2 regions of the Mammaliicoccus vitulinus genome follow, and region 2 is predicted to be linked to the other one. Evidence: predicted binding sites of a transcription regulator. Region 2 holds the regulator's gene; the other holds the start of a gene.

Region 1 (15,660 bases), 1.0 Mb from region 2:
TTCATAACTGATTGGTTGTCCGTGGCCGCTTGCTTTAATATTTTTATCGACAGGTTTAATATCTAATACGTCATAAATTAAGCTACCAAATCGAGCACCTGGACCATATGTAGATAATTCACCTTCGTTAACTAATAAGAACATTGCTTTGTCGTCTACTTTTTTAGCTTTTGCTTTAGCTGTTTTCACTTTTTTATCTAAATCTGCATTTAATTCTTTTGCTTTATCTTCTTTATCAAAGATTTTACCTAAATTCGTCGTATTTTCTTCAACTGAATTTAATAAATCTTTATCATCTGCACCAACATATAATCTCGCTGCATCTGGAGCTGCTTTTTTCAATTCATCTTGTACTTCTGTACCAGCTGTACGGCCAGAGAACAAGATTAAGTCTGGTTGGATTTCAGCTATTTTATCATAGTTTACTTCTTTTACTGAACCAGTGTTAACAACGTCGTCACCTTTAAATGTATTTAAGAAGTCAGGTAATGATGCGCCACCTTCCCCTTTGGGAGCACCTTTAACTGTATCTTTTGCACCTAAAGCTTCAACTGTATCTAAAGCACCATAATCTAATACAACTACTTTTTTAGGATTAACTGGTACTTTAACTTTTTCTTCGATATTTTTAGAATCACTGCCATCTTTCTTCTCACCGCGAACTTGATATTTCGATTGAATTTCTATTGTTTTTGACTCACTTTTAGTATCATCTTTTGATGATTTTTCCTCTTTGCTGCTTGAGTTACTTCCACATGCCACAAGTACTACTGATAATACTGCAATTAATATAAAACTGAATACTTTTTTCATTGACTATGATTCTCCTTCTGATTGAATGATGTAAAATGTGTCCAAAAACCTATCTGCCCATCTAATATCAAGCATCACTCCCTTCAATGTATGAAACTTAATCCATTACATCGCTAACGTTTTTATTTCATCTGCTTCAATGTATTCATTATCAAAATAAACGCATATACGTTGACCATTAATTTCTTCTATTTTAATATCTAAATCATAAATATCACTCAATACTGGTTCATTGATAACCTCATTTTTAAGGCCTGCTATTTCTACTTTACCTTCTTTAATCGCAATAATTTTATCCGAGTAACAAGATGCAAAATTAATATCGTGTATCACAATCACAATCGTTTTGTTCATTTCTTTAACAAGTCTTCTTAAAATTTTCATAATTTGTACAGAATGTTTCATGTCTAAATTATTTAATGGTTCGTCTAATAATATATAATCTGTATCTTGAGCGATTGTCATCGCAATATATGCTCTTTGTTTTTGCCCACCAGATAACTCACCTAAATATTTATTTTGAATGTTCGTTAATCCTAAATATTCTAATGCTTTATCAATCATGATATGGTCTTCTTTTTTTAATTTACCTTTTGAATAAGGAAATCTACCAAAACTCACGAGTTGTCTTACAGAAATCTTAAGTTCTGTATGGTTCGTTTGTTTTAAAATAGAGAGCTTTTTAGCAAGTTCATTACTTTTCATTGAAGAGATATCTTGGTTATCTATTTTAATATTACCTTCATCTGTTTCAATCAATCGGCTAACCATAGCTAAAACCGTACTTTTCCCAGCACCATTCGGTCCAATAAAAGAAGTGATTTTACCTTTTTCAATTTCTATATCAACGTCATCAACGACTTTGCTCTGATGATAAGCTTTTGTTAAACCTTGAACTTTAATCATGCTACATTACGCTCCTTTAAAATTAAGAATATAAAGTAAATACCGCCTATAAAGTTAATCATGATACTAATTTCTGTGTTTCCTTCAAATATGTGTTCGACTACCCATTGACCTAAAAACAAACTGATCCAACTTATGAGTATAGAAGCTGGCAGTATATATTTGTGTTCAAATTCTTTCATAAATTCATGTGCTAAATTAACGACGAGTAGACCTAAAAATGTAATAGGACCTACAAGCGCAGTTGAAATTGTAACAAGCAATGCAACCATAACCATGAGCCATCTTGTCACATTCATATAATTAACGCCAAGATTGATGGCATGATCTCTTCCTAATGACAATACATCTAAATATGGCTTAATCTTAAATGCTATTACAATCATGATTAAAAGTGCTGTACCTGATATTACGAGCAACTTTTCATTAATAGCACTAAAACTTGCAAACATTGCACTTTGTATAGATAAAAATTCTTCAGGATCAATCATCATTTCAATAAAGCTAGATAAACTAGAGAAGAATGTACCAAACACAATACCTAATAATAATATGAAGAATACATTCTGATCTTTAGATCTAAATAATATTTGGAATAAAAACAAACTAAATAAAATCATTCCGACAAGCGTAATTATAAAATTCAATTGATAGTTTAATACAATTGTCGAAGTTGAACCAAATACAAATATTAAAGAAGTCTTAATAAACATATATACAGCATCTAAACCTATAATAGATGGTGTTAAAATCCTGTTATTCGTAATCGTTTGGAAAACTACTGTAGACACCGCAATACTTCCACCTACTAATAACATAGCAATTACTTTTCTTACACGCCCCGTTAATTGATACTCTAGAATATTTGGATTAATATTATAAAACAAATACAATGCTGCAATCAGTAGTGTTAAAACAGATAAAAGGATTAATTTATGTACAGGTGATAATCTATTGAGCATTTCTTGATCGTCCTTTCATCAGCATTACTATAAAAATAAAACTACCAATTACACCAATCGTTAATCCAATTGTAATTTCATAAGGGAAAATGATGAGTCTACCTAATACATCACAAATCATAACAAACAATGCGCCGAAAATAGCTGTATGTGGAAGTGCATTTTTTAAATGATCACCTCTAAACATTGATATTAAGTTTGGAATAATCAATCCTAAGAAAGGCATCATCCCAACTGTTACAACAACGAGCGCGGTAATAATTGATGCGATAATCAGCCCGATATTGACGACTTTTTGATAATTAAGTCCTAAGTTCACACTAAAATCTTTACCCATTCCAGCAATCGTAAATTGATTTGCAAATATAAATGCAAGAATCAATAACGGAATACTTATATATAAAATTTCATATCTACCGCTTGTAATAATCGAAAAATTACCTTGCATGAAATTCCCTATACTTTGCACAGCATTCGTTCTTAAAGCAACAAAAGATGAAAAACTAGAAACGATATTTCCGAGCATAATACCAACTAGTGGAATGAATATGACATCTTTGAATTGAATTCTTTGTAGAATTTGCATGAATAACATTGTTCCTAACAAACTCAACAATGTAGCAAATAGTAATTTAACTAATATATTTGCCTCTGGAAAAGCAATTAAAGAAATTAAAATACCTAATCTAGCCCAGTCCATTGTTCCAGCCGTTGTTGGCGAAACAAATTTATTACGCGTGAGCTGTTGCATAATAAGCCCACAAATTGCTAAAGAGCTACCCGAAATAATAATACTTACTGTTCTTGGAATCCTACTCGATACTAATATATTTTTTTGTTCATCAGATAGATTAAATATATGTAAAGGTTTTACCTCAGAGACACCTATAAAAATCGAGAAGAATGTTGCGATTACTAATAATATAGCTAAAACATCTAAACGCATTAAAAACTTTCCCATGTCACACCCTACTTCTCATTAGTTGATAACGATTATCATTATCTCTATTGTAATGAAGAATAAAATTAAATGCAATGCTATTTTAAAAAAGAGCAATGGAATTATATTCCACTACTCTTTAATAATTATTTAATATTAATATTTTGATTAGGCATTGTATGTTGATCCCTAGCTGTAACATGGCTCGTTACATTGTATTTACCAGCTTCTTTAAACTTATATTTCAAAGTATATACGCCATCTTTATTTTCTTTAACTTTCTTCATTTCAGAAGAAGCCTTGTCCCCATCTTTAACAATTTCAAACATTACTTCATCTGCATCTTTAACCTTTTCATCCCCAAGTTTAACTTCCGCTGATAATTCAACTTCTTCCCCACTCTTAGCTTCTTTAGGTACATTTAAAGCTACTTCTAAAGCTTGAGGTTTATCAGAAGACTTATGTTCTGAATGATTATGCTCATCTTCCTTCTTATCATTTCCACATGCTGCAAGCATAGAAATCATTAATACCGTTAAAATACTTATCACAATTCTTTTCATGAGTAAAATCCACCTTTCATGCTATTACACTCATTATAAACAATAAATCCATTTTAAATTCAATAAATAATGAAAAATATGTTAACTTTTTAATGCCTATCAATTATAAAAGATCATTTAAGACGAAGTGTGCAAACAATATAGTAAAAAGAGCGTAAACTCTTATTTTCGAAGAATTTACGCTCTTTTATATTAATTTAGGATGTTAATGTCCTAAACTTTTATTTTTCATCAAAGACGAAGTCGTCATCTGTAAGTGATTCTACATTTAATGCTATTACGTAACCGTCACCTTTAACACTGAAGAAGTCATGGTTCTTAGTGCTTGTATTTAAAGCATTCTCTATAATCGGGTTGAATGCTTTTTCTTCATAGTAAGGTTCGAATCCTAAGTTTGCTAATGCTTTGTTAGCATTATATGTTACATAGTTCATTACGTCATTCGTTAATCCTATTTCATCGTACAACATTTTAGTATATTCGTATTCGTTTTTATATAGTAAATCAAGCATACGATACATTTCTCTATCAGCTTTAATTTGTTCGTCTTGTGAAAGTTCATTTTTCAGACTTTGTGCATCTAATCCTGTAAATACACCATGAATCGATTCATCTAATAATATTTTACGAATAATTTCACCTGAAGTTGTCATACGACCTTGTCCAGCTAAATATAAAGGATAATAGAAGCCTGAGTAGAATAAGAATGTTTCTAAGAACACACTTGATACTCTAGCCATATATTGATCATATACAGAAGCCTCTTTAGTCCACAGTTTATGGTAGTTTCCTACAATTATATCTGATTTGTATTTTAGATGTGGTTCTTCTACAACCCATGTATCTAATAGTTCGTTTGTTTCGCTAGATGGTAACAATGTTGTGAATATATGAGAATAACTTTTCGCATGTACTTGTTCCATCATACCCATAAATGAATACACAGCTTTTTTACGTAAATCGCTCGTGTGCATCATTATTAGTGGCATTCCATCATCTGCTTGATGTGTATCTAAACCTGTAAGTCCTGCCAATGCTTTTTTAAATGCATTTTTTTCAGGTTCTGTAAGTGTTTCCCAACTTGCTATATCTTTAGATACTTTAAATTCTGATTCAACCCACATTTGTGAGATGTTTTGACGCCAGAACATATTTGTCATATCTTCTTGTGTATTCCAATTTACTGCCTTCATGTTAGATCTCCTATCTTATTAAAATGATTAAATTGAGCAACTTGTACATTCTTCAACACTTAATAATTTATTACGTGTATAGTAAAGTGATTTCAAACCTTTATGGTGAGCATATACATATAATCTTGAAAGTTCACGTGTAGAAATTTCTGAATTAACATATAAGATTGTAGAAATACCTTGGTCTACGTGCTCTTGAATTGTTGCAATTAAATCAATTAATTTCATTTGATCTGTATTAAATGCTGATTTGTAATACCACATCGTTTCTGGTGATAAGAATGGCATTGGATAGAATGTTTCTGCATTACCATATGTTCTTCTTTCAATTTGGTCTACGATAGGCATTACTGAACTTGTAGCATTTTGCACATATGAAATACTTTGAGTTGGTGCAATAGCAAGTCTGTACGCGTGATATAATCCATTCTCTTTAACCGCTTCTGCTAATGCTTTCCAATCTTCAGCTGTTGGAACGTCAATGCCTTCAAATAATGCTGTAACATTATCAAATTGTGGTTTAATATCATTTTGAATATATTTTTCAAAATATTTACCTGAAGCATAATCAGATTTATCGAAATCAACATACGTTTCTTGTCTTTCTTTCGCAATTTCCATTGAACGTTGAATAGAATAGTAATTCATAGTCATAAAGAATACATTAGCAAAGTCTTTTGCTTGCTCAGACTCATAGCCAATTTTGTTTTTAGCTAAATAACCATGTAAATTCATAACGCCTAAGCCAACTGAATGTAATTCACTGTTCGCTTTTCTCACACCTGGAGCATTTTTAATTTCTGTATCATCAGAAACAACTGTTAATGCGTCCATTCCGATATGAACTGAATCTTTAAATTTCTTAGATTCCATTACATTCACGATATTTAATGACCCTAAGTTACATGAAATATCACGTTTAATTTCATCTTCTGTGCCGTAATCATTAATAATAGATGTCTCTTGTAATTGGAAAATTTCCGTACATAAGTTACTCATTTTAATTTGACCAATATTTGCGTTCGGATGTACTTTATTCGCATTGTCTTTGAACATCAAATAAGGATAACCTGATTGTAATTGTGTTTGCGCAATTGTATTGAGCATATCACGAGCGTCTTTAGCTTTTTTAATAACATTAGGATTTGCAACAAGCTCATCATAATATTCATCTAGGTTAATATCGTCTAGCGTTACACCGTATTCACGTTCAACAGTGTGAGGTGCAAACATATAGAAATCTTTACCTTCTTTAGCAAGATCAAAGAATTTTGAAGGAACGATTAAGCCTGTAGATATTGTTGAAAGTCTAATATCTTCATCAGCGTTAACTTTTTTAGTATCTAAAAATTCTAGTACGTCATAGTGGAAGATGTTTAAATAAACTGCACCTGCACCAGGTCTTTGACCAAGCTGATCAGCATAACTAAATCCACCTTCTAATGATTTCGCAACTGGAAGTACGCCTTTAGCTACCCCTTTAATGCCTTTGATTGCTTCACCACGAGCACGTAATTTAGATAAATTAATAGCTACACCGCCACCAATTTTACTCAATTGTTTAGCAGTTGAATCGATAAAGTTAATTGAATTTAAACTATCATCTGCTTCTAGTAAGAAACAACTGACTAACTCACCACGTCTTGCTCTACCAGCATTTAAGAATGTTGGTGTTGCAGGTTGAATACGTTGTTCAATCATACCTTCAACAAATTGCTTAGCTTGTTTAACATTACCTTTAGCTAAATATAGCGCCACAATAATAACGTGTTCTTTATATGTTTCTAGATATTCGGATTTATCATTAGTCTTTAATGCATAATCTTTGAAAAATTTACTTGCTGACATATAACTTGCAAATTGAAAAGGAATTGAATCTGCAAACTGGTTGATCTCTTTAAGTGATTCTTCACTGTATTCTTTAAATAAATCATAATAGAAGTCTTGATCAACTAAAAAGTGCAAGCGTTCCATTGGATCATTAAATTGGATTGTTTTTTCTGCTATTTCTTCTAAATATACTTCTAAAGCTTCTTGATCTTTTTCAATATCGAAAAAGCCGTCTTCTCTTCTTTTAGTTACTTTATTGTTTAATTCAATATGATTTTTCTGTTGTTTGTTGATCATTTTCATAGAGATTAACCACCTTTTCTTTAAATTCATCTGCTATTTCTTGGTTACCGTGTAATTCAAATTTCATCAATAAAGGGACATGATATTTATTCGCGATTTCTTCACTTGCTTTCGCGAAATTCTGTCCCCAATTTCTATTTCCACTACCTGCTACCGCTCTAAGATGTTGATGATTTACATTCAAGAAATCTTGCACAGTGTCAGGTACTTGGCCGAATCCAATTGTACCTGTAACCATTATAAATGGTTCGTTTATTACATTTGTTTTGTTAGCCTCAGTGAGAGCCATTGTATCAGACAATCCAGCCCTCTGAATGAACCGTCTTACATTACCTGTTAAAGAGTAATAAATTATCTTCATAAACTTTCACCTACCACATATATATACTTAACAAATTGTATTTATAAAATTAAAAATACAAAAATTTTAACACTTTATTCATTTTTGTACTAAATGTGCAAAACACAAGATATAGTGTTCAATTTCTTATGCACATACTATATTGTGTGTTTTATTATAACACTATAAATGATTCATAACACTTATAATACCTTAATTTTTATAAAAAAATAGGCTTGACTTTCCTACATCTTCTAATAAACATTGCTATATCAACATTTAAAAATATCTTTCATTTAAAATTTATATTTAGAATCCAAATGCGTTAACAAGACATATACTTTTTAAAGTGAATTATGATAATATATGTTCATTGATAAAAATTGGAAGGTGTATAAATGAACTCTACAGTTAAAGGTATAATAGCCATACTCATTTCATCAATAGGATTTAGTTTAATGGCTGTATTCTTCAGACTTTCTGGTGACTTACCGGTTTTTCAAAAATCACTCTTTAGAAACCTTATTGCGATGATTGTACCCATTTACTTCGTTATCAAATTTAAAGCACCCTTTTTCGGTAAATTAGAAAACCAACCATTGCTTATATTACGTTCCACACTTGGTTTAATTGGTGTGTTGCTCAATATTTATGCAATCGATCATATGGTTTTAAGTGATGCAGACATGTTAATGAAATTAAATCCATTCTGGACTATACTACTTTGTGCATTGTTTTTAAATGAAAAAGCCCGGAAATATCAAATTATTGCAATGGTTGTTGCAATTGCAGGTGCACTTTTCATCATTAAACCTACATTTGATTCAGATACAACCCCTGCAATTATCGGATTACTATCAGGTATTTTTGCTGCTGGCGCATACACAGCTTTAAGACCATTAGGACAACGCGAAAAATCTTATACAACAGTTTTTTATTTTTCATTCTTTTCAACAGTCGCATTAATCCCATTTGTCATATTTACATTTGAACCGATGACGACATCACAAGTTATCATATTGTTAATGTCGGGTGTGTTCGCAACAATTGGTCAGTTTGGCATAACAATCGCATATAGTTTTGCTGCTGCTAAAGATATTTCAATATTTGTATATGCTTCTGTAATATTTAGTGCTTTACTCGGTTTCATCATATTTAAAGAGGTACCCGATTTATTAAGCTATCTAGGATATATCATTATATTCCTTGCAGGATATTATATGTTCAGAAAAGCTCAAAGAAATCCAAAACCGAAACAATCCATTTCAAAAGGAGAATCATAATGTCAGAGGGAAGAAATAAAGAAGAATTAAAAGATATCACATTATTAGGGAATCAAAACAATCAATATCACGATCAATATACGCCAGAGGTATTAGAAGTGTTTGACAACAAACACCAAGGTAGAGATTACTTCGTTAAATTTAATTGTCCAGAATTCACATCATTATGCCCAATCACTGGACAACCGGATTTTGCTACTATTTATATTTCTTACATTCCAAATGTAAAAATGGTAGAATCTAAATCTTTAAAATTATATCTGTTTAGCTTTAGAAACCACGGAGATTTTCACGAAGATTGTATGAATGTCATTATGAATGACTTAATAGAATTAATGGACCCCCATTATATAGAAGTTTTAGGTAAATTTACGCCACGAGGTGGCATTTCAATTGATCCATATACGAACTACGGTAGACCAGATTCAAAGTATGAAAAAATGGCAGAATATCGCATGATGAATCACGACTTATATCCTGAAAATATAGATAACAGATAATTCATATACCACATCCCTTTATTGCGGATGTGGTTTTTTCACTATATAACATTTACATTTTTCACATATATAGACATATTAACCACCTATAAAAGAAAACGCTTACAAAATTAATTTTTTTTAAAATTACGTGTAACCCTTGACGCTACTGTATTTAATTATTTTAAATAATCACTATTGTATGAATATTGTTAATCTTTAACTTGTGTTTATTTTACGAAACGATTACAATTTAACATGTGCTAATTTTAAGTACATCTAAAAAATGAATACAGTTTATTATGAGGGGAAGTAAAAAATGGGTAACAAACATTATACTAAAGAGGAAATTATCCAGAGTACACCGCGTACTGGTTTCTTTGGCCATCCTAAAGGCTTATCAACATTGTTCCTAACTGAATTTTGGGAAAGATTTAGTTATTATGGGATGAAGGCTATTCTTGCCTACTACATTTACTATTCAGTAGCAAAAGGCGGATTTGGCATTGATCAAGGTTTAGCACTTCAAATTGTATCTATCTACGGTGCACTTGTTTATATGAGTGGTGTCATTGGTGGATGGATTGCTGATAGAATTACAGGTACACGACATGCATTATTCTATGGTGGAATACTCATCATGATCGGTCATGTTCTATTATCACTACCGAGCAATTTCACTTTATTATTAGTCGCACTTTTATTCTTAATCATTGGTACAGGACTATTGAAACCTAACATTTCATCAACTGTTGGTTTATTATATGAGAAAAATGATCCAAGATTGGACTCAGCATTTACAATTTTCTACATGTCAATCAACTTAGGTGCATTACTATCACCACTATTAATCGGTTGGTTACAAGTTAACGTTGGTTTCCATGCTGGTTTCGCAGTAGCGGCAGTAGGTATGTTTCTCGGTTTAATCATTTATTTCTTAACAAACAAGAAATATTTAGGTCTAGCTGGTATAGAAGTACCGGATCCGTTAAATTCAGAAGAAAAGAAAAAAATTACAAAAATCGTTGCAATTGTCGTTGCAGTCATCGCAATTGTCTGCGTTATTCTAAGTATATTTGGTCAATTAACATTACCGAACTTTGCGAACTTCATTTCAGTTCTAGGTGTTCTATTACCAATTTATTACTTTATAAAAATTACTGTAAGTAAAAAGACGGAAGATTACGAACGTACACGTGTGTATGCGTACATACCATTATTTATAGCTGCAGTAGCGTTTTGGATGATTCAAGAACAAGGTTCTACAGTATTAGCACAATTTGCAGATACTAAAACACAATTAAGTATGGCTAAACTAACTGGTGGTGCAATTGATTTCAACATACCAGCAGCTTGGTTCCAGTCACTTAACCCGTTCTTCATCATTCTATTCGCACCAATATTCTCAATCTTATGGGTTAAACTAGGTAAGTTCAATCCACCTACTGTTTATAAGTTCTCTATAGGTGTATTCTTAGCAGGTCTTTCATATATCATTATGGTTGTACCTTTATCAAGTGATTCATCATTAATCAACCCAGTATGGTTATTCGCAAGTTTCTTACTAGTAACACTTGGTGAACTTTGTATCTCACCAATCGCTTTATCAACAACAACAAAATTAGCACCAAAAGCATTTACAGCTCAAATGATGAGTGTTTGGTTCTTATCAAATGCTATGGCACAAGGGTTAAATGCTCAAATGGTTAAAGTTTACACGAGTATAAGTTCAAATGATTACTTCTTATACTCAGGTATTTTAGCAATTATTATAGCTATCTTACTTCTAGTAGCTAGTCCAAAAATCAAAACATTGATGGGCGGCATAAAATAGAATTTATCAAGAGACTGGGACATAAATATCCATTCTCAAAATAGAAAATCTCTTCATTAGGTAAGCCTAGTGAAGAGATTTTTTATATTTTAATATCTTACGATTTTGAAAGTGCATGCTGTATGTTGCAAGACTTACCAAACAAGCAACATAGAACGCCCGTATGTTTTAAAATCTTACGATTTTGAAAGTGCATGCTTGCCTGGGGGTATGGCTCGAGCCTGTAGTCTCTCACTCATACTATTCCCCCGGGCGTCAGCACTTTGCAAAATCGTGGAGAATATTATAGTGAAATTAGTTAAAATCTAAAGTACATAAATTGGTTTAGCTTTAATGGCTACCAATATAAGAAAAAGAGCGTAAATTCCTATTTATTCAAGAATTTACGCTCTTTCTTGTTAATCTAGGATGTTAATGTCCCAGTCATCTTTTTGCTATTTATCATGTGGATCCTGACTTGATAAATTCACGGATAAATCGCACCAAGACTCAAACAATATTGTGCGTTTTTGGTAAATTTTGGATAAAACGCACGAAGACTCAGAAGATATTGTGCGTTTCTGATAAATTCACGGGTAAAACGCACGAAGACTCAGAAGATATTGTGCGTTTCTGATAAATTCACGGGTAAAACGCACGAAGACTCAGAAGACTGAAAATGTTTCACAAGAAAACATACGCATTATAAAAAGTGATTCTGTATGTTACTTTCCTTTTTAATATAATTTTTTTTGATTATTCAAAATTTTAGAACTTATTAAAATTTTATTGAATTTTATAATTTATAGAGTTAAAATGTTCTTTAAACTTACCTAATTGGGTGGAGTTTAGAAAGGAAGCGATTTTTTATGAGCAAAATGACGCGAGAGGAAATGGTAGAAACTGTTCCTCAACATGGGTTTTTTGGTCATCCACGTGGATTAGGCATATTATTCTTTGTAGAATTCTGGGAACGTTTTAGTTATTACGGGATGCGTGCGATTTTACTGTATTATTTATACTTTTCTGTTAGTCAAGGTGGGCTTGGATTAGATAAAATCACAGCGCAACAAGTTATGTCAATGTATGGTTCACTCATATTTATGACTGGTATATTAGGTGGATGGGTTGCCGATAGATTACTTGGTTCACGTCGATCATTGATGTACGGAGCCGTACTTATTATGTTAGGCCACGTAGTATTATCTTTACCATTTGGTTTAGGTGCATTTTTAATATCTATGATTCTTATTATCGTAGGTTCAGGATTAATGAAACCGAATATTTCAAACGTTGTTGGAGGTTTGTACCACAAGAGCGATAATAGACTGGATGCAGGGTTCGTTATATTCTACATGTCAGTTAACATGGGTGCCTTAATATCACCACTTATTATTGACAAAGTGCGTGTTAGTATAGGATTTCATCAAGGTTTCTCTATCGCAGCATTTGGTATGTTATTAGCTTTAATAGCTTATGTACTATTCCAAAGAAAAAGTCTTGGAGAAGTTGAAAATCACCCTTCTAACCCTTTAAATCATAAAGAAAAGCTGAAATATTCTAAAATATTTACATATAGTGCGATAGGTATTGTTATCCTTTTAGGTATATTATATTCAATTGGACAACTTACATTTAATTCAATTAGTTTAATCGTATTAATAGTCGGTATCGTTGTACCCTTTATATATTGGGCAATTATGTATCGCAGTCCAGATATCGATGCCACTGAAAAATCAAGACTGATAGCATATATACCGCTTTTCTTAGCTTCAGTATTATTCTGGAGCATTCAAGAACAAGGTTCGAACGTACTTGGGGTATTTGCTCAAGAACACACTCAATTAGATTTAAATGCATATGGTATTAACTTTGTTATACCAGCAGGTTGGTTCCAATCTATAAATCCTTTCTTCATCGTTATATTTGCGCCAGTTATTTCATTCTTGTGGCAAAAGTTAGGAAAATACAATCCATCTACACCACTTAAATTTGTAATTGGTTTAACATTTGCAGGTATTTCATTTATTGCTATGATGATTGCAATGTCCATGCAACAAGCAGAACTGATGAATCCAATATGGTTAATATTTAGCTTCTTCTTATGTGTAATCGGAGAACTGTGTTTATCACCTACTGGATCAAGTGTGTCTGTTAAACTTGCACCAAAAGCATTTTCAGCACAAATGTTAAGTCTTTGGTTCTTAACAAACGCAACAGCACAAGGTATTAACGGTCAACTCGTTAAACTTATAGAACCATTAGGACAACAAAATTACTTCGGACTAATTGGTGCAATTGCAATTGTCGTGGCATTGATTGTATTAGCCATGACACCAAAGATCAAAAAACTTATGCAAGGTATACACTAGTACAACATAAAAATACGACATCAGCTCATTGAGCTTGATGTCGTATTTTTTATTTATTTTGATGATTCTGATACAGTTTCATGATGTTTAGCGTACTCGCCGTACTCACCTAAGAAATATTCTTCTACTTCTAGCCAGTTTTGAACTTTTGGCCATTTATCATACTCAGCATTGTGATCGGCAGCATACATAAGAGCGTGGTTATTAAAGCTTTCTAATTGTTTAGGGTTGTCATCAATTAGGTAGTCTGTATTGACGATGCCTTTATCACCGCAGAACACAAAATGTTGTGGTGATAAAAATGGCATATGTTCTCTTAGCCAATCATATTTGTCAGCAAATGAAGTTGGTACGTCCATTGCCGCAGTGACAATATATACGTCATAATATTCATTTAATTTTTGAACGACTTCAATCGCATTCGGAAATACTTCTAAATCTCTGAAGAAGCCATCCTCTCTTAAAATACTCGTAAGAACACCTTGGTGCTCTGGCATCATATTACGTATTTTTGTACCTTTAAGTTCTTCCATTGTTACATTTGAAGCAGTTTCTTCATTGTAACGTCTTAATAATTTTTTAATTGTGTCAGCTAGAACTTCATCCATATCAATACCGATTGTTTGCTTCGTCATTATACCTACTCCTTTATATCTATCAATGTCTACTAGTATATCAAAGAAATTAATGACTTTCCTTTTTTATGAATTATGCGTTTCAAAAAATGTTTCTAATACTTTTAACATTTTATCATTATGTTCACTGAAACCCATCGTAATTCGAACGCCATTTGGAAATGGTCGTGTAATAAATCCTTCTTTGATTAAATAATCATATAATACTTGAGGCTCTTCAGTATTTACATATATAAAATTCGTTTGGCTATCATAAATATGTTCTTTGAAAGAAGCATTTAAAAACTTCTCTATTTCTTGACGATTTTTTTGTGTCATTTCTTTTAAATAAGTTTGGTCTTTTATCGCTGCATCTGCTGCAACTGCAGATAAAGATGTTACGTTGAAAGGCAGTCTCACGATATCTAATTGATCTAATAAAGACTCATTCGCTATCGCATACCCTATACGCTGTGAAGCTAGTCCATACGCTTTAGATAACGTTCTTAACACAACTACTTGGTTATATTTTGATAACAGTTCTAAACTGTTTGGGATATCGTCAGCAACTGCAAACTCTATATACGCTTCATCAATTAACACAATAATGTCATCAGGCACTTTTTTAATAAAAGATTCGATGGCATCATGTGAAAGATATGTGCCAGTAGGATTATTAGGATTACATATCCATATTAATTTAGTTTTGTCTGTGATTTGTTCATACATAGCATCTAAATCAAAATAACCATCTTTAAGTGGTGTTGTTTTAACTTGTGCACTTTCAATAATGGCATGATGTTTGTACTGTCCAAACGTCATATCACTTGTTAATATTTCATCGCCAGGCTCTAAGACAGTTCTTGAAATAATCATAATAACTTCGTCTAAACCTGAACCAAAAAAGATTTGTTCTTTTTTTACATTAAGGAATGTGCTTAATGTTTCTTTCACTTCAAACTGTTTCACTTCTGGATAATAGAATAATTCGTCTAAATTATTTTTAATGGCTTCTTTTACTTTTGGTGAAGGACCATATAAATTTTCATTTGAAGCAAGCTTGACCATTTCTCCATCTATGCCATACTTTTCTTTTAATTGTCTCGGTGATAAACCCGGTTGATATGCCTGTAATTCACTTAACTGTTGCTTCATAATCTAAGACCTCCAAATTGAAATATAAAAAACGGTAAATCGAAATTTACCGTTTTGTAATTTATTAGTATTATAGACCTAATCATTTTCATAA
Region 2 (15,660 bases):
AAGGTGCATTCAAACAATGGGGTTACGATTTAGCTGAACGTGAATTCGGAGATCGTGTATTCACTTGGCAACAATATGATAAAATTGTTGAAGAACAAGGTAAAGATGCAGCGAATAAAGCACAAGAGAAGGCTGAAGCAGAAGGTAAATTACTTGTTAAAGATTCTATTGCAGATATCTTCTTACAACAAATCTTAACTCGTCCAGCTGAATTTGATGTTGTTGCTACTATGAACTTGAATGGTGACTATATCTCTGATGCGTTAGCAGCTCAAGTTGGTGGTATTGGTATTGCACCAGGTGCGAATATTAACTACGAAACTGGACATGCTATTTTTGAAGCAACACATGGTACAGCTCCAAAATATGCTGGTTTAGATAAAGTGAATCCATCTTCAGTATTATTAAGTGGCGTATTAATGTTAGAACATTTAGGTTGGCAAGAAGCTGCAGATAAAATAACTCAATCTGTTGAAGCAACGATTGCTTCTAAAGTAGTAACATATGACTTTGCTCGTTTAATGGATGGCGCTACTGAAGTTAAATCTTCAGAGTTTGCTGACGAATTAATTAAAAATTTACCATAATATAGTGTTAATTGAGGAAGGTTATTTATAACCTTCCTTTTATTATAAGGAGATGATCAATATGACAAGAAAAAAGATATCAATAATAGGAGCGGGATTCACTGGTGCAACAGCAGCTTTTATTGCAGCTCAAAAAGAGTTGGGTGACGTTGTTCTAGTCGATATGCCACAATCAGAAGATCCAACTAAAGGAAAAGCGCTCGATATTGCTGAAAGTGCACCTGTCTTAGGGTTTGATTCTAAAGTGATTGGTACATCTAATTATGAAGATACTAAAGATTCTGATGTTGTCATTATTACTGCTGGTATAGCGAGAAAACCTGGTATGTCTCGTGATGATTTAGTACAAACAAATCAAAAAGTTATGAAATCAGTAACAGAGCAGATTGTGAAATACTCGCCTAACACGATTATTTTAGTATTAACAAATCCAGTAGATGCGATGACGTATACTGTATATAAAGCATCAGGTTTCCCTAAAGAACGCGTTATCGGTCAGTCTGGTGTATTAGATACTGCTAGATTTAGAACGTTTGTTGCAGAAGCTTTAGGTTTATCTGTCAAAGACGTTACAGGTTTTGTATTAGGTGGACACGGAGATACAATGGTGCCTCTAATCAGATATTCTGCAGCTGGTGGTGTGCCATTAGAAAAATTATTATCTCAAGACAAAATTAAAGAGATCGTAGATAGAACTAGAAAAGGTGGCGCTGAAATCGTAAACCTTCTAGGAAATGGTTCAGCATATTATGCGCCTAGTGCAGCTTTAATAGAAATGACTGAAGCAATTTTGAAAGATCAAAAAAGAGTGTTGCCATCAATAGCTTATTTAGAAGGTGAGTATGGCTACGAAGATATATATTTAGGTGTACCTACAGTTTTAGGTGCCAACGGTATAGAAAGCATTATTGAATTAGACTTAACTGACGATGAGAAACAGTTATTGGACGAATCTGTAGAATCCGTCAAAACTGTTAGAGATATTTTGCAATAAACAATAAGATAAAGGCTGGTTCTGTAAAGAACCGGCCTTTATGTGTAGATAGTGTTAACTTTTTGTAAAGTTCTCTAAATATGCATTATTTTTTTAATAATTTAAGTTATAATTGTATTAAATCGCTTAAGGAGGACCTTGCATGTCACAAAAAGTATTGGTAGTAGACGATGAACAATCAATCGTCACATTGCTGAAATATAATATAGAACAAGCTGGTTACCAAGTAATCGTAGCTTATGATGGTGTTCAAGCATTAGAGAAAGTGAACGAAGAGAAACCTGATTTAGTCGTATTAGATGTCATGTTACCTGAGAAAGACGGAATTGAAGTATGTAAAACGATTCGTTCTGATAAAAATCAAGTTCCTATTTTAATGCTTACTGCAAAAGATGACGAGTTTGATAGAGTATTAGGTCTAGAATTAGGTGCAGATGATTATATGACGAAACCTTTTTCACCTCGTGAAGTGGTTGCACGTGTTAAAGCTATTTTACGACGTGTCGGTCTAGTTGAAAGCCGTAACTCAGATGACGATGAAGATATTGTTTTGGGATCTATTAGAATTAGACCTGACTTTTTCGAAGTATACAGAAACGAAGAATTATTAGAATTAACACCGAAAGAATTTGAACTTTTACTTTATCTAATAGAAAGACAAGGTCGTGTCATAACACGTGAGCATATGTTAAATTCAGTGTGGAATTATGAATTTGCTGGTGACTCTAGAATAGTCGACGTACATATTAGTCATTTGAGGGATAAACTTGAAGAAAACCCTAAACAACCTCAATTTATTAAAACAGTTAGGGGTTTAGGCTATAAGTTAGAAAGACCAAAGAACAATGATTAAATTTTATAATAAATTATTAATTATACTTACAACGGTCACTGTTGTAAGTTTTCTTATATTAGGGTTTTTCCTACATAATTCTAGTTATGATTTAATTTCTAAACAGCAACAAAAATCATTAAAGACTGAATCTAAAAATATATATGATATTGCTAAAAAAAATCCGAAAAATATAGATGAAATATTAGATGTGTTTAATCAAGATATTATTTTAGAAAAAAATGATAAAATGATTTACCATTCTAATAATGTTGATACAAAACTATTTAAAAATGAAAAAGAACAAGCACTTTCAGATGCAAAAACTTTTGATGAGTATTTTGCTGTTGATAAAACAGATTCTGAAGTTATGTTTGCTAAAAAATATGGTGATTATACTATAGCTATAGCTAAACATACTGACACTATATCCATTATTCAAAAAGATATTTGGAAGTATTTATTGCTTGTCCTATTCTTTACGTTACCACTTATATATTTCGTAGTTAGGTATATCAATACATCTTATATTCATCCAATTAAAGAAGTGACATATGCCACAAAATTATTAGCGTCTGGAAAATATCGAGTTAGAGTTCCTGAAAGTAATGTTAAAGAAACTAAAGAATTGTTTATTAATACAAACGAACTTGCTAGAACTTTAGACGATTTAAATAATGAACAAAAATTACAAAGAAATAGATTAGAAACAACATTAGAAAATATACCTAGTGCCACTTTGATGGTAGATAGAGAAGGCGTAATCGTCATTGCGAACAAAACGTATCATGATTTATTTGATAGAGTAAGAAATGCTGAAGGTCAACTGTTTAAAGATGTTATGCCAAACGTTGAAATCACACAAATGATGAACGAGGCATTAAAATTAGAAAAACCTATGTTTGAACAAGTTGAACTCTATATTAACAATGTTCACAATAAATTCTTCGAAGTTTCAGTTATACCTGTATTATCTAGAAAAAAACGAAACTTGTTAGGTTTAGTAGTTGTTATGCATGATATAACAAAATTGAAAAAATTAGAGCATATGAGAAAAGATTTTGTTGCTAACGTTTCTCATGAATTGCGTACACCTATCACATCTATAAAAGGGTTTGCTGAAACATTGTTGGACGGTGCAAAAAATGATCCAGAATCATTAGATATGTTCTTAAATATTATGCTTGATGAGTCTAATAGGATTCAATCGCTTGTTCAAGATTTATTAGATTTGTCAAAAATAGAACAAAATGACGAAATACCTAAAGAACCTATATCTTTAACAGAAATAGCTGAACATTCCATAAATACGGTTTCAACCGTTGCAACGAAAAAAGATATAGAATTGGTTAACAAAATAGATCAAAATGTTGTTTCATTAGGTGATAAAGATAAAATGACACAAGTTATGATTAATTTATTATCAAATGCTATTAGTTATTCACCGAGATCAAGCCAAATCATCTTAACGGTTAAGGATGTAGGAGATGGACAAATTATTTCAGTTCAAGACAATGGTATCGGAATATCAGAAGATGAACAAAAACGAATATTCGAAAGATTTTATAGAGTGGATAAAGCAAGAAGTAGAGATTCAGGTGGAACAGGACTTGGATTATCGATTACAAAGCATATAATTGAAGCACACAATGGACAAATTAAAGTGGAATCAGAAGTTGGACAAGGTTCTCATTTTATCGTGAAGCTATTTAACGAATAATCTTCATACAAAATTTACAATCTATTCATACTGAATTAATCATTGATAGATAGAATAAATATAGACCCCTTCATTTTGATGATTGAGCGAAATACATGTGTATTTCGCTTTTTTTATTTTATGCTAAACAATCTGATTATAGTGTGAGATATGATAAAATGAAATCAATATAGTGATGGAGGTATCCTACAGTGGAAAAATTGGTACTTATCGATGGTAATAGTTTATCATTTAGAGCGTTTTTTGCATTGCCCTTATTAACAAATAAAGCAGGCGTTTATACAAATGCAATTTACGGCTTTACGATGATTTTAGATAAAATTATAAAAGAAGAGGCGCCTACGCATTTCATGGTTGCGTTTGATGCAGGGAAGACAACGTTTAGAAATAATATGTATAGCGAATATAAAGGTGGTCGTGAGAAGACACCTGATGAATTAAGAAGCCAATTACCATATATCCGTCAGTTGGTAGAGAGCTATCATATTAAACATTATGAGTTAGAAAATTATGAAGCGGATGACATCATTGGTACACTTTCTAAACAAGCTGACGAGAAAAATTTAAAGACAATCATTATTACGGGTGATCGTGACTTAACACAGTTAGCGAGTGAAAATGTAACGATTTATTATACTAAAAAAGGTGTAACTGACATTGATCATTATACGCCTGATTTTATTGCGGAAAAATATGATGGTTTAGTACCAAACCAAATTATTGATATGAAAGGTCTCATGGGAGACAAGTCTGATAATATTCCTGGTGTTCCTGGAATTGGAGAAAAGACTGCTATTAAATTATTGAAACAGTATGAAACAGTAGAAGGTGTTTATCAAAATATTGATGAATTAAAAACATCTAAAATGAAAGAAAAACTTATAGATAATGAAGATAATGCGAAGCTAAGTAAAGAGCTTGCAACAATTAATAGAGATAGTCCAATAGAAGTAACGATAGAAGACTTAAAGTTAACTGACGATAACGATGAAGAAAAGATTAAACTATTTAAAACTTTAGAATTCAAACAGTTGCTTGATCAAATGGATGCAAGTACTGAAGCTTATGATGATCGCGTAATAGAATATCAAGAACATTTAAATGATTTTGATTTTGAAAATATTACTGAAGCTGCTATACATTTTGAAACTAATGAAAATAACTATTTAAAAGCTGATGTTCTTGGCTTTGCGATTCATGCTAACGATCAAGCTTATGTTGTTTCGGCAGAAGAATTAAAAGAAAATAAAGCATTACATGCTTGGTTAGAAAATGAAAATGTTCATTTTTCAGTTTATGATGCTAAAAAGACGATTATATTGTGTGAAAGATTAGGTATTAAAGTGAATGGCATTCAATTTGATACGATGTTAGCGAGTTATATATTAGATCCTTCAAGAACAATTGAAGATATTTATTCTGTTGTATCAGAATTTGGTGTTTATTACGTACCTAACGATGAAAGTATATATGGCAAAGGTAAGAAATTGCATGTTCCTGAAAACGAATTTCTTTTTGAAAGTATTGCCAAAAAAGTGACTGCAATATATGAGTCAAAAGAAAAAATGATTGAATTGCTCAAAGAAAGAGATCAATTTAGTCTTCATGATGATTTAGAGTTGCCATTAGCTAGAGTGTTAGCTGAAATGGAACATATCGGTATTACAGTCGATAAAGAGACGTTAAAAGAAATGCAAGAAGACTTAAAAACACGACTTGATAAATTAATTGAACAAATTCACAGTCATGCTGGAACTGAATTTAATATAAATTCACCTAAACAGTTAGGTGTCGTATTATTTGAAGATTTAAAATTACCTATTATTAAAAAAACAAAGACTGGGTACTCTACAGCAGTTGATGTTTTAGAACAATTAAGAAATGAACACCCAATTATTGAAGATATTTTAGTGTATAGACAACTTGCTAAGTTGCAATCGACTTATATCGAAGGTTTACAAAAAATGATTACTTCTGAAGGTAAAATTCACACGAGATTTAACCAAACATTGGCTCAAACTGGTAGATTAAGTTCAATAGAACCTAACTTACAAAATATACCGATAAGACTAGAAGAAGGCAGAAAGATTAGAAAAGCATTTCGTCCTAGCAAAGAAAATCACGTTATATTCGCTGCCGACTATTCACAAATTGAATTGCGTGTCTTAGCTGATATAACTGGTGACGAACATATGAAAGAAGCCTTTACTGCAAATGAAGATATTCATACAACTACTGCAATGCGTGTGTTTAACGTAGATAAAGATGAAGTAACGTCGAATATGAGAAGACAAGCAAAAGCAGTAAACTTTGGTATTGTATATGGCATCAGTGATTATGGTTTAAGCCAAAGTCTAGGCATTACGAGAAAAGCTGCTAAGAAGTTTATAGATGATTATTTAGATAGTTTTCCTAAAGTAAAAGAATATATGGATACTATTGTTCAAGATGCTAAACAAAAAGGTTATGTTGAAACATTGCTTCATAGACGTAGATATACGCCAGATATTACGAATAGAAACTTTAATTTAAGAAGTTTTGCTGAAAGAACAGCAATGAATACACCTATTCAAGGTAGTGCAGCTGATATTATCAAATTAGCTATGGTTCAATTTTCTAATAAAATGAAAGAAACTGCCTTTAATGCTAAATTATTATTACAAGTGCACGATGAATTAATTTTTGAAGTACCTGAAGAGGAACTAGAAGCATTTAAACCATTTGTAGAAGACATCATGGATAATGCTCTCGAATTATCTGTACCTTTAAGTGTAGAGTCTAGTTATGGTGAAACTTGGTACGATGCAAAATAAGTAATAGAAGGAAGACTGAATATGCCAGAATTACCAGAAGTTGAAAGTGTTAAAAGAGTCATCACACCTAAAATATTAGGTGCGACGATACAAAAAGTAACTTTTTCAGATAAAGTTAAAATTGGAAAAGAAATCGGTAAAGAAACAATTGTTAAGGGAACTTCTTTAGAATTATTTAAAGAAAGAACTGAACATTATAAAATTGCCAGTGTATATAGAAGAAGTAAATATATTTTTATAGAAATTGAGAATGAACAAGATAACAAAATTATTATGTGTCATTTTGGTATGACTGGCGCTTTCTTTACCGTTCCTGACTTATCTAATATTGAAATAGATAATCATAGAAAGCATTGGCATGTCATTTTTGAACTAGATAATGGTTTACAACTTATTTATACAGATATACGCAGATTTGGTGAGTTAAGAGCATTGGATGAGTTAACTGAATATCCATCTGTACTTAAAATCGCACCAGAGCCTTTTGTTCAAGAGGCGTATGAACATTATCTCGACAAAATCACATCAAAGAAATTTATGAACAAGCCAATCAAAGTTGCTATTTTAGACCATACAGTTATTGCTGGTTGTGGAAATATTTATGCTTGTGAAGCTTTGCTAAGAGCAGGTGTGTTACCAACGAGAACGGTAAAAGATTTAAGTCAAGAAGAGCGAAAAAATGTATTTGATGAAGTGGTCAATGTTTTACAAGAAGGTATAGAAAACGGTGGATCGAGTATATCGGATTATTATAATGCTGATGGTGAAAAAGGAACGATGCAAGATAAGCATAATATATACGGTAAAAAGGTTTGTGGTCAATGTGGAGGCCCAGTAGAACAAAAAGTGATCGCAACTAGAAATACGCATTATTGTCCAAATTGTCAAAAGTAGGTGAAACAATGGCGAGTGTAATAGGGTTAACAGGTGGAATTGCCACTGGAAAATCGACCGCTTCAAACATATTAAAAGAGCGTGGATTTTATATAGTAGATGCAGATATCGCAAGTCGAAAAGCTGTCGCAAAAGGTAGTACAGGACTTAAACAAGTACAAGAAGTATTCGGTGATCAAGCAATAATAGATGGAGAAATGAATAGGCAATATGTAGGATCGGTAGTTTTTAAAGACGAAGCGATGCGACTAAAGCTCAATAATATCATCCATCCAATTGTTAGAGACATTATGGATGCAGAAAAGAAATTCGGATTAGAAAAAGGTAAAAAGGTAATTATGGATATACCTTTACTGTTCGAAAACAAATTACAAGATACAGTAGATGAAACGTGGTTAGTTTATACTACAGAAGAAACGCAAATTTCTCGTCTGAAACAACGCAACCAATTGAGTGACGACGAAGCAACTTCTAGAATACAATCACAAATGCCAATTGAAGAAAAAAAACAATTAGCAGATGAAATAATAGATAATAATGGAACATTAGAAGAATTAGCACAAAATATAGAAACATTAATTGAAAGCAAGCATTTATGATGCACTTTTGTTAAAAAATAGAACGCCTAATCTGTTTGAATTATCATACGGATTAGGCGTTTTTATGTTGTGGATTTTGTAGTGTATATGTAGAGATGCTGCTTTATGTATACATAGATAAGCTATTTAAAAATTTTCTCAAAAACATAATAGAAAACGTTTTCAATAAACTTTTAATGTGATATACTAATTGCAATAAATAGTATATCACATTAAAAGGGGTTCTCGACTATGAAGAAAAATATTGCAATTAATGGTTTAGGAAGAATTGGAAGAATGGTATTAAGAGGTTCACTTAAATCAGATTATTTAAACATTGTGGCTATTAATGCTTCTTACCCACCTGAAACAATTGCACATTTAATAAAATATGATTCAACACATGGTAAATTAGATGGCGATATTGAAGCGGTTGAAGATGGTATTGTTATAAATGGTCATAAAATATTACTTGTTTCTGAAAGAGATCCTAAATTATTACCATGGAGAACTTTAGGTATTGATATTGTTATTGAAGCGACTGGCAAGTTTAATCATGGAGATAAAGCTATCTCTCATATTGATGCTGGTGCTAAAAAGGTTATACTAACTGGACCTTCTAAAGGTGGACAAGTTCAAACAATCGTTAGAGGGGTGAATGATGATTCGCTTGATTTAAAAGAGTATGACATTATTTCTAATGCGTCATGTACGACAAATTGTTTAAGCCCAGTTGCAAAAGTTCTTAATGATTCATTTGGTATTGAAAATGGATTGATGACAACAGTGCACGCTTTCACGAATGATCAAAAAAATCTAGATAATCCTCATAAAGATTTAAGAAGAGCACGTTCTTGTGCAGATAGTATCATACCTACATCGACAGGCGCAGCGAAAGCTTTATCATTAGTACTTCCTGAATTGGAAGGCAAGATGCATGGTATGGCATTAAGAGTACCAACTTCGAATGTCTCTCTAGTAGATTTAGTTGTAGATTTGAAAACAGATGTAACTGTCGAAGATGTAAATGATGCTTTACGTCGTTCAAGTAAAGGTGCATTAAAAGGTATTATGGATGTGAGTGATGAACCACTTGTTTCTATAGACTTCAACACAAATCCTCATTCAGCAATTGTTGATGAACAATCTACAATGGTTATTGGCTCAAATAAAGTTAAAGTGTTAGCTTGGTATGATAACGAGTGGGGCTACTCAATGAGAGTTGTTGAATTAGCTGAACAAGTTGCTAATATACTATCAGAAGTTAAAGAACAAAAAATTTCATAATGAATATAGATTGTGCAAAGAACGTAATGTGGTAAATTTAATGCCACGTTACGTTCTTTTTGCTTAAAAATTATCTTTTGTAGCGTAAATGTATTAATGTATACCATATGTAAAATAGTGAGCATTTAAAAAAATACGAAACTACTGTATAATTTGTATATGAATAATAAAAGTATATAAGAGGTGAAACGAATGAGGTGTCCTAATTGTAAATATGAAAATTCTAAAGTAGTAGACTCTAGACACGCTGATGATTTAACTGCGATTAGAAGAAGAAGAGAATGTGAATCATGTGGATTTCGTTTCACAACTTTTGAAAGAGTAGAACTAACACCTTTAATTGTTGTTAAAAAAGATGGTGCTAGACAAACTTTTAATAGAGATAAAATATTGAACGGACTCGTTCGTTCATGTGAAAAAAGACCTGTGGCTTACCAAAAGCTTGAAGAAATTACAAATCAAGTAGAAAAAGAATTGAGATCTGAAGGTATAACAGAAGTATCTTCTAACGATATAGGTGAAAAAGTAATGGAACACTTAATGGAAGTGGATCAAGTTTCATATGTAAGGTTCGCTTCAGTATATAGAGAATTTAAAGATGTAGATCAATTATTAAAATCGATGCAAGGAATATTGAAAGACCGAAAGTAAGGTGAGTATTAATGGCGGAATATTTTAATGGCGTAAAACCTAGCGATGGATTTTACGTTAAATCAAATTATAATTATACACATGTCCATCAAGATATATTAATCAGCTTATACACGCCATTAATTGGGACAGATGCGATTGGTGTTTATTTATATTTATCACAGTTTAATTTTCATAATGAGACAGAAGCATATAATCATTACACAATAATGAATGATTTGAAAATAAATTTATCTAGCTTTAGAGATTCATTAGATTTATTAGAGGGTATTGGTTTGCTCAAGACTTACTTTAAGACTAATCAAGAAGAGCAAACATTTATATATATGTTGGAACAACCTGCAACTACTGAGCAATTCTTCAATGATCCTTTGCTATCTGTATTTTTATATCAACAAATTGGCAAATCTAGATATCTTTCACTGAAAAATAGATATAAGGATAGCAGTATTTCAACATCTGCATATCATGAAGTTACAAAAAGTTTTACAGATGTGTTTAAAGTGCCTAAACTATCAGAAATAGAACAGCAAGATGATATTCAAATCAAACCGGATGTGAAAAATAAAGGACTAGATTTATCAGATGTGCGATTTGACTTTGAAATGTTAGAGCTGTTATTAAACAATCATTTGATATCTAAAGAAATATTGAATAAACAAACGAAAGAAGTCATTATTCAAATTGCAACTTTATATGGCATTACGCCTGTAGAAATGAAATCAATTATTCTAAAATCTATTACGGAAAACCAAACCATTTCGTTACAAGATTTAAGAAAGCACGCACGCTCCATTTATCAAATTGAACATGAGGGAGAACTTCCAACATTAGATTTGAAAAAAGAGAGCGTGAAAGCTAAACAAAATGATGCTAAACAAGAAGTAGATTCTTTATTATCGTGGTTTGAGCTGTTAGACACTACAAGTCCAATTGAGATGTTGGCGTCATTTACAAAGTCAGAACCAACTATTTCACAAAAAAGAGTTGTAGAAGACGTTGTAACGAGAGAAAAATTGCCATATGGTGTCATGAACATATTATTGCAGTATGTAATGTTTAAAAATAATATGCAATTACCTAAAGCATACATTGAAGAAATTGCTTCAAATTGGAAGAAGTTAAAACTAACATCTGCTGAAGAAGCGTATCATTATATTAAAAATCTTGATAAACAAACAGCTGAAAAGAAAAAAGAACGAAATAATAAAGCAAATAACACATTTAAATTGAAATCAATTGAAAAAACACCTGAATGGTTATTAAAACAAAAGTCAGCTGAAACGCCAAAAGAAGAACAGAAAAATAATGAATCTGATGCTGCTTTTGAAAAACGAAAACAAGAGCTTCAAAAAGAAATGGAAGCTTTTTGGAAAGAAGGTGATCATTAATGGAACCACTAGGCCAACATTTGAAACAAAATAAAGATTTTCAAAAGAGACTAGAAAAAATAAAAAGAGAAACGTTAACGCATAAAGAAGTTAAAGCATTTTTAGATGAGCATCGATCAGAATTAACGAATGAAATAATTGAAACAGATTTAGATCAGTTACAAGCCTATAAAGACCAATCAAAATGCTGCGAAAAATGCAGTAGTTACCGTAATTGCATTAATTTTGTTAAAGGGCATGTCCCGGAATTATATATTCAAAATGATCACATAAAGACAAGGTATTTACCTTGTCCGAACAAAATTGAATATGATGAACGTAAATTTGAATCAAATCTTGTGACATCATTCCAAATGCCTGAAGAAACGTTGAAGGCAACGATTAAAGATATATACGTTGATAATGAATCTAGAATGGTTATTATTAAAAAAGCTATGGAAATATGTAATAAAATCGTTTCAGGCGAAGACACTAAAGGCCTCTATATTCATGGACCATTTGGATCGGGTAAATCATATATTTTAGGAGCGATATCTAACCAGCTTAAGTTGAAAAAGCAAGCTTCTACAATTATTTACTTACCTGAATTTATAAGAGTGTTGAAAAATGGTTTTAATGACGGTTCGTTTAGTGAACGATTTGAGTCCGCTCGTGAAGCGAAAGTGCTCATGCTAGATGATATCGGGGCAGAAGAATTAACACCGTGGGTAAGAGATGAAATTTTAGGACCTATATTACACTATAGGATGGTTCATAAACTTCCTACATTTTTCAGTTCTAATTTTAACTTCGACGAATTAGAGTTTCACCTTAGTAAAACAAGACAAGGTGCTGAAATTACGAAAGCGAGTCGTATTATGGAAAGAATCAAAACCATTACTGAAGATTATGAACTAGAAGGCAAAAACTATAGAGCTTAATTTTAGCTTGATATTTTAGATTAGAGTTGTATAATTGAGTTATCTTAAATGAATATAAAAATTTAGAGGACATGACGTCTATAAAGCATTCACAGAGAGTCTCATATCGCTGGAATTGAGATAATGCAATATAAATGGTTACTCCCTCATACATGATGCGTTAATCCGCATTCGGCTCAAGACCGTTATCTTATGTAGAGTTATCGTGCTTAAATAAGCGCGTTAATGAGGGTGGTACCGCGAGAGATTTCGTCCCTTTGGATGAGGTCTCTTTTTTATGTTCTTTAATAGAAAAAATGAGGAGGAAGTCGTTATGAGTGAAATAAACATTAAATTTCCAGATGGTAGTGTGAAAGGGTTCGAGCAAGGCACAACTACAGAAGAAATAGCCCAATCTATTAGTCCAGGTTTAAGAAAAAAAGCTGTTGCCGGTAAATTTAATAACCAATTAGTAGATTTAACAAGACCTTTAGAAAATGATGGAGAATTAGAAATTGTTACACCAGGTAGCAATGAGGCATTAGAAGTATTAAGACACTCTACTGCACATTTAATGGCTCAAGCTTTACAAAGATTGTATGGTGACGTGAAGTTTGGTGTGGGTCCTGTTATTGAAGGTGGATTCTATTATGACGTAGACACTGAACATAAAATATCTAGTGACGACTTCGAAACAATTGAAAAAGAAATGAAACAAATCGTGAATGAAAACTTTAAGATTGCGCGTAAAGTTGTAAGTCGTGATGAAGCAAAAGATTTCTTTACAAATGATGAGTACAAATTAGAATTAATAGATGCAATTCCTGAAGATGAGAACGTAACACTTTATTCTCAAGGTGAATTTACTGATTTATGTCGAGGCGTTCACGTACCTTCAACTTCAAAAATTAAAGAATTTAAACTTTTATCAACTGCAGGTGCTTACTGGAGAGGCGACTCTAATAACAAAATGCTACAACGTATTTATGGTACTGCTTTCTTCGATAAAAAAGAATTAAAAGCTTATCTAAAAGTATTAGAAGAAAGAAAAGAACGTGACCATAGAAAAATTGGTAAAGAGTTAGAGTTATTTACTACGAATCAAGATATTGGTGCTGGTTTACCATTATGGTTACCAAACGGTGCAACAATTCGACGTGAATTAGAGCGTTATATCGTGGACAAGGAAGTCGCAATGGGTTATGACCATGTTTATACACCAATTATGGCAAATGTTGATTTTTATAAAAAATCTGGTCACTGGGATCATTATCATGAAGATATGTTCCCTACAATGGACTTAGGAAACGAAGAACTTGTTCTTAGACCGATGAACTGTCCTCACCATATGATGATTTATAAAAATAGCCGTCATTCATATAGAGAATTACCAATTCGAATTGCAGAATTAGGTATGATGCATAGATATGAAGCGAGTGGAGCAGTATCTGGTTTGCAACGTGTCCGCGGTATGACTTTAAATGATGCGCATATCTTTGTTAGACCTGATCAAATCAAAGAAGAATTCAAACGCGTTGTAAACATGATTCTTGATGTATATGATGATTTCGGATTCGAAGATTATACATTTAGATTAAGTTTACGTGACCCAGAAGATAAAGAGAAATATTTTGACGATGATGATATGTGGAATAGAGCGCAAGCTGTTCTTAAAGAAGTTATTGACGAAATGGAGTTACCATATGAAGAAGCAATTGGTGAAGCGGCATTCTACGGTCCTAAATTAGATGTTCAAGTGAAAACAGCAATGGGTAAAGAAGAAACTTTATCTACTGCGCAACTTGATTTCTTATTACCAGAAAAATTTGATTTAACTTATATCGGTAATGACGGTGAAGAACATCGTCCTGTTGTCATCCATAGAGGTGTTATTTCAACTATGGAAAGATTCACTGCATTTTTAATAGAAGAAACAAAAGGCGTGTTCCCAATTTGGTTAGCGCCGAAACAAGTAGAAATTATTCCTGTTAATGCTGATTTACATTATGATTACGCTAGAACATTACATGATGAATTGAAATCTCAAGGCGTACGTGTTCACATCGATGATCGTAATGAAAAGATGGGTTATAAAATACGCGAAGCTCAAATGAAAAAAGTTCCATATCAACTCGTTGTTGGTGACAAAGAAGTGGAAAATCAAGAGGTAAATGTCCGCCAATATGGTTCTAAAGATTCGAAAACTGTCGAAAAAGATGAGTTCATCTGGAGCTTAGTAGATGAAATTAGATTGAAAAAGTAATAAGCTATTGAAATTCATTGTGTCATCGGGTATAGTTTTAATAGTAAATTTAATTAAATATTCCTCAGTAATGAGTTAGAGGTTGCAATATTCAATAGTAATTATTCAGAAGCGTAATGGCGCATATGTTGAAATAATGAAAGGGGATATTGCCGAAATAAATAGTAACCATGATGCTATTTATTGGGCCAGTGTTTAATAAATACTGGACTGTCACACTAAGTGATGTGCTACCAATTTGTATGGAATGAACATATATAGGTCGCATATCTTGAGGATATGCGACTTTTTTAGTGGCTCGATTGTGGAATGGAGAAAGGAAATAACAATGTCTCAAGAAAAATCAACAAACAATGTTCAAAGAAAGCTTAAAGATAGACATATATCAATGATCGCTATTGGCGGTTGTATAGGTACAGGTTTATTTATGACTTCTGGCGGTGCTATTAGAGATGCTGGACCAGGAGGGGCGCTATTAGCATATGCAATAGTCGGATTAATGGTGTTCTTTCTTATGACATCTCTAGGAGAAATGGCAACGTATTTACCGGTTTCAGGATCATTTAGTACGTATGCGACACGATTTGTAGATCCTTCATTAGGATTTGCGCTAGGTTGGAATTACTGGTTCAACTGGGTTATTACAGTTGCAGCTGATATTACGATAGCTTCTCAAGTTGTCAGCTATTGGGAACCGCTTGAAATTATTCCATCGTGGCTATGGAGTGTAATATTTATGGCCATTATATTC

What was found. The regulator NrdR, encoded in region 2, represses ribonucleotide reductase genes. The targets are predictions, from matches to a motif close to AACACNATATATNGTGTT.
Region 1: a site for NrdR is predicted at 7,973-7,990, ahead of nrdI (class Ib ribonucleoside-diphosphate reductase assembly flavoprotein NrdI). Genes of this name have one in related genera too.

Annotation. Positions count from the first base shown of each region.
Region 1 is NZ_CP118974.1:2,118,791-2,134,450, forward strand. It holds gene PYW35_RS10635 (ferrated catecholamine ABC transporter substrate-binding lipoprotein SstD) at 1-813, opposite strand, end outside; gene PYW35_RS10640 (iron ABC transporter ATP-binding protein) at 919-1,719, opposite strand; gene PYW35_RS10645 (iron chelate uptake ABC transporter family permease subunit) at 1,716-2,681, opposite strand; gene PYW35_RS10650 (ABC transporter permease) at 2,671-3,642, opposite strand; gene PYW35_RS10655 (FixH family protein) at 3,768-4,184, opposite strand; gene nrdF (class 1b ribonucleoside-diphosphate reductase subunit beta) at 4,406-5,377, opposite strand; gene nrdE (class 1b ribonucleoside-diphosphate reductase subunit alpha) at 5,405-7,510, opposite strand; gene nrdI (class Ib ribonucleoside-diphosphate reductase assembly flavoprotein NrdI) at 7,473-7,871, opposite strand; gene PYW35_RS10675 (DMT family transporter) at 8,249-9,133, shown strand; gene queF (preQ(1) synthase) at 9,133-9,633, shown strand; gene PYW35_RS10685 (peptide MFS transporter) at 9,932-11,446, shown strand; gene PYW35_RS10690 (peptide MFS transporter) at 12,295-13,797, shown strand; gene PYW35_RS10695 (5' nucleotidase, NT5C type) at 13,851-14,432, opposite strand; gene hisC (histidinol-phosphate transaminase) at 14,499-15,566, opposite strand.
Region 2 is NZ_CP118974.1:1,080,959-1,096,618, forward strand. It holds gene icd (NADP-dependent isocitrate dehydrogenase) at 1-587, shown strand, start outside; gene mdh (malate dehydrogenase) at 649-1,581, shown strand; gene PYW35_RS05475 (response regulator transcription factor) at 1,724-2,434, shown strand; gene pnpS (two-component system histidine kinase PnpS) at 2,427-4,133, shown strand; gene polA (DNA polymerase I) at 4,325-6,946, shown strand; gene mutM (bifunctional DNA-formamidopyrimidine glycosylase/DNA-(apurinic or apyrimidinic site) lyase) at 6,968-7,840, shown strand; gene coaE (dephospho-CoA kinase) at 7,849-8,439, shown strand; gene PYW35_RS05500 (glyceraldehyde-3-phosphate dehydrogenase) at 8,671-9,705, shown strand; gene nrdR (transcriptional regulator NrdR) at 9,898-10,356, shown strand; gene PYW35_RS05510 (replicative helicase loading/DNA remodeling protein DnaB) at 10,368-11,747, shown strand; gene dnaI (primosomal protein DnaI) at 11,747-12,667, shown strand; gene thrS (threonine--tRNA ligase) at 12,981-14,909, shown strand; lysine riboswitch at 14,978-15,150, shown strand; gene PYW35_RS05525 (amino acid permease) at 15,238-15,660, shown strand, end outside.